Regions from separate parts of the Afipia sp. GW821-FHT14H12 genome, predicted to be linked through region 1. Evidence: riboswitches for the same ligand, from Rfam matches in the RefSeq annotation. Region 1 holds a riboswitch; the other holds the start of a gene.
The links. A riboswitch is a leader RNA that binds a small molecule or an ion and turns the genes downstream of it on or off. The one in region 1 is predicted to bind S-adenosylmethionine.
Positions count from the first base shown of each region.

Region 2: linked by a shared signal. The riboswitch ahead of AC1RNA_RS01855 (O-succinylhomoserine sulfhydrylase) and the one ahead of metX (homoserine O-acetyltransferase MetX) in region 1 are both predicted to bind S-adenosylmethionine.

Region 1 is NZ_JBXAOZ010000001.1:1,320,278-1,322,475, forward strand. Features, by position in the region: gene AC1RNA_RS06550 (chorismate mutase) at 1-766, opposite strand, end outside; SAM riboswitch at 905-984, shown strand; gene metX (homoserine O-acetyltransferase MetX) at 1,042-2,198, shown strand, end outside.
Region 2 is NZ_JBXAOZ010000001.1:370,939-373,136, reverse strand. Features, by position in the region: gene AC1RNA_RS01860 (SGNH/GDSL hydrolase family protein) at 1-162, shown strand, start outside; gene AC1RNA_RS01855 (O-succinylhomoserine sulfhydrylase) at 217-1,419, opposite strand; SAM riboswitch at 1,492-1,571, opposite strand; gene AC1RNA_RS01850 (2'-deoxycytidine 5'-triphosphate deaminase) at 1,634-2,198, shown strand, end outside.

The DNA of each region.
Region 1 (2,198 bases):
CTGCCTCGGTCAGGGCAGATATGATCTTTTCGATCCCATCGGTGTGAGCGACCGAGACCAGCAGGGCGGCGGTGCCTGATGAGGCATCCGCGACCGCCAGCACGTCGGACAGCGGCGAGAGGGCGCGCGCTGCGGCCGGGCTCCAGCCGCTGACGTGCAGGCTCCATGTCTCGATTTCGGTCACCAGTGCATCGTCTGCCACGCGGGAGATGACGAAGACCGGCATCGCGGCCGGATGGTCGGCGCGCTCGACGAACGGCAGTCGCGCGATGATCTTCGGCGCGCCCGGCTGTTCGAGGACGCTCCACCACGGCGTCTGGCTCGATGTCGCCGACACCAGCGCGAGGTCGCCACGCGATTTCGCGACCGCTTCGACGGCGGCACCCGCGTTGAAGTGGGCAAGGAACGGCACCGTAAAACCAAAATGGAAGCGCGCGCTGTCGCGCATCGCGCTTTCACCCGACGACAGATCGGCATGAACGGAGAACGGCGCCTGCACATAAGTGAAGGTCGAGATGATGACGCGCCAGATGCTCTCGACGGTGTCGAGCGGCAGGATGCCGTGATGCCGCGTCACGAGGCGGCGCATCATGTCCGCCTCGCGCGCGGGGCGGAACGCGGAGCCGACCTCCTGGGTCTGCTTCACGCGGATCAGGCGGTCGATGATATCGCCGCGCCGCATCAGCAGCGTATGCACCTGCTCGTCGATCGTATCGATCTCGCGGCGCAAATCCTGGAGTGAAATGGGTGAGGGTGTATCGGGCATGCAAAGAGCTTTCGCAACGAAGGTTCTGATTAGAAAAGACGGTGCCTGAAAGCAAAGAAAACCTTCACGCTGAGGGGAGTTTAGCGGCCTCCGCCTTGATGGAGCTCCTTGACGGAGGGGTGGCGCAGGACTACTTTTGCCTTGTTCCGTGGTCATTTGAGCCGGCCGGCTTGCAGCCACGTTAAAGAATTCGCTAAACAGGCCGGGGACATCTGGATCCCGGCCGAACAATTCGTTCAGGCCGGTTTTTTTGGGCCTGAAGGTCTGGAGATACGATGTCCGACGTTGCAAGCCGACAACCGGTCGGCAAAAAACCTACTGTCAGCGAAGAGCGCGCGCGCGAGGCGGATCATCCGTCGTCGCAGCTTGTTGTGTTCGGCGCCGACAAGCCGCTGCATCTGGATTGCGGTGTCGATCTTTCGCCGTTCCAGATCGCCTATCAAAGCTACGGCACGCTCAATGCCGACCGCTCCAACGCGATCCTGATCTGCCATGCGCTCACCGGCGACCAGCATGTGTTCAACACGCATCCCGTCACCGGCAAGCCGGGCTGGTGGCAGACGCTGGTGGGGCCGGGCAAGCCGATCGATACCGACCGCTATTTCGTAATCTGCTCGAATGTCGTCGGCGGCTGCATGGGCTCGACCGGGCCGTCCTCGACCAATCCCGCCACCGGCAAGCCGTGGGGGCTGGATTTTCCAGTCATCACCATTCCCGACATGGTGCGCGCGCAGGCGATGCTGATCGATCATCTCGGCATCACCAAATTGTTCGCGGTGGTCGGCGGCTCGATGGGCGGCATGCAGGTTCTGCAATGGGCGACCGCGTATCCCCAACGGGTGTTCGCGGCACTTGCGATCGCCTGCGGTGCGAAGCATTCCGCGCAGAACATCGCTTTCCATGAGCTCGGCCGTCAGGCGGTGATGGCCGATCCGGATTGGCGGCAGGGACGATATTTCGAGCATGGCACGCATCCGCGCCGCGGCCTCGGCGTCGCGCGCATGGCCGCGCATATCACGTACCTGTCGGACGCGGCGCTGCATCGCAAGTTCGGCCGCCGCCTGCAGGATCGGGACGAGCCGACCTTCTCGTTCGACGCCGATTTCGAGGTGGAAAGCTATCTGCGCCATCAGGGCTCGTCGTTTGTCGAGCGCTTCGATGCCAACTCCTATCTCTATCTGACCCGCGCAATGGACTATTTCGACATCGCCGCCGACCATAACGGCGTGCTGGCAGCGGCGTTTCTCGGCACGCGGACGCGCTTCTGCGTGATCTCGTTCACGAGCGACTGGCTGTTTCCAAGCTCCGAGGCGCGCGCCGTGGTGCACGCGCTGAACGCGAGCAGCGCGCGGGTGTCCTTCGCCGAAATCACCACCGACAAGGGGCACGATGCATTCCTGCTCGACGAGCCCGAATTCTTCGCGATCTCGCG
Region 2 (2,198 bases), 950 kb from region 1:
TTCGAGAGTTTCTCGATCTCCGATGGGCTGCACATGAACGACTGGGGATATGCCTGTTTCGCCCAGTTGCTCGGCGACACCATCATCAAGTCGGTCGGAGAAGCCAAAGCTGAACCCGGCACCGAGAGGCCGGGAAGCGTCATGAGCTTCAGGCCGATGTGAGGTCGTGAAAAAGCCCGCCAAACGGCGGGCTTTTTGGATGGCGGCGAGCTTGCCTCAGACTTTCTCCAGCGCGCCCTGAACATCCTCGATCAGGTCGTCGACGTGTTCGAGGCCGACCGAGAAGCGGATGAACCCGTCGCCGATACCGAGTTCGGCGCGTTCATCCGGCGTCAGACGCTGATGCGTGGTGGTGGCGGGATGAGTGACGATGCTCTTGGAGTCGCCGAGATTGTTGGAAATGCGCGCGACCTGGAAGCCGTTCAGGGCGCGGAATGCGCCAGCCTTGCCGCCCTTCACCTCGAAGCCGATCATCGTCGAGCCTGCGCGCATCTGCTTCTTGATGACATCGGCCTGCGGATGGTCGGCACGGCCCGGATAGATCAGCCGCGTCACTTTCGGATGCGTGGCGAGGATGTCGGCGATCTTCGCCGCACTTTCGGTCTGCGCCTTGACGCGCACGCCGAGCGTCTCAAGCCCCTTCAACAGCACCCAGGCATTGAACGGTGACATCGAAGGCCCGGTCTGGCGGAAGAAATTATGGATGTGCTCCATGATGAATTCTTGCGTCGATAGGATGATGCCGCCGAGACAGCGGCCCTGTCCATCGATGTGCTTAGTCGCCGAATAGACAACGACATCCGCGCCGAGTTCGAGCGGGCTCTGGTAAAGAGGCGTTGCGAACACATTGTCCACCACGAGGCGGGCGCCGCCCTGATGGGCGATCTTTGCTACCTCCGCGATGTCGACCACCTCGAGCGTCGGATTGGTCGGACTCTCCAGGAACAGCGTCTTGGTGTTGGGACGCATCGCCTTGCGCCAGGCGTCGAGGTCACGGCCATCCACCAGCGTGGAGGTGATGCCGTAGCGCGGCAGCAGTGTTTCGATGACGTAGCGGCACGAACCGAACAGCGCTCTTGCCGCGACAACGTGATCGCCGGCCTGAAGTGGTGCGAGCATGGCGGTGGTCATCGCGGCCATGCCGGTCGCGGTGGCGCGCCCGGCTTCGGCGCCTTCCAGCGCGGCCATGCGTTGCTCGAACATCGCAACCGTCGGATTGGAAAATCGCGAATAGAGAAAGCCCGGCTTCTCGCCCTTGAAACGCGCCTCGCATTCCTCCGCGCTCTCGTAGGTGAAGCCCTGGGTCAGAAACAGCGATTCCGACATCTCGCCGAAGTCGGAACGGATCGTTCCGGCGTGGACAAGGCGGGTTTCAGGGCGGTAGCGGGATGAGTTCAGGGCGTTCTTTGTGTCGGACATCAGGACCTCCAATAGCGTCTCGCTTGGAAACAAGACGCAAAAAACCGGCCTGGAAAAAATCCAACGGCCGGGGGCACAAGGTCCGCGGCCTGTTTAGCGACTTATTTTACGTGGCTGCAAGCCGGCCGGCCCAAATCACCACGGGATAAGTCCGAGGCTTAATCCGCACGGCCCTTTCCGTCAAGCAACCCATCGGATAACGGGGTAAAGTTCTATGCATAGCTCACTCCCGAGGGGACCGGATTTGGCCTTCTCTCTCCCAGCCAACGCCAACGGTATTCTGCCCGATCGCATGATCGCGGCCATGGAAGAAGACGGCCTGATCCTGCCGGCGTTTCCGTTCGTGGAGAGCCAGATCCAGCCCGCGAGCCTCGACCTGCGGCTGGGCGAGGTGGCCTACCGGGTGCGCGCGAGCTTTCTGCCGGGGCCGGATGTCACGGTTGCGGAGCGGATCGACGAATTGAAACTGCACGAAGTAGATCTCTCCGACGGCGCGGTGCTGGAGACCAACTGCGTCTACATCGTGCCGCTGCTGGAGAGCTTGGCGCTGCCGCCTTCGATTCTGGCGTCCGCCAATCCGAAAAGTTCGACCGGCCGCCTCGATGTGTTCACCCGCGTGATCGCGGATGGCACGCGTCGCTTCGACATGATCGGCGCGGGCTATCATGGCCCGCTCTATGCCGAGATCAGCCCGAAGACATTTCCCGTGCTGCTGCGGCAGGGATCGCGTCTGTCGCAGGTCCGCTTCCGCACCGGCGCGCCGCAACTGAACAACGACG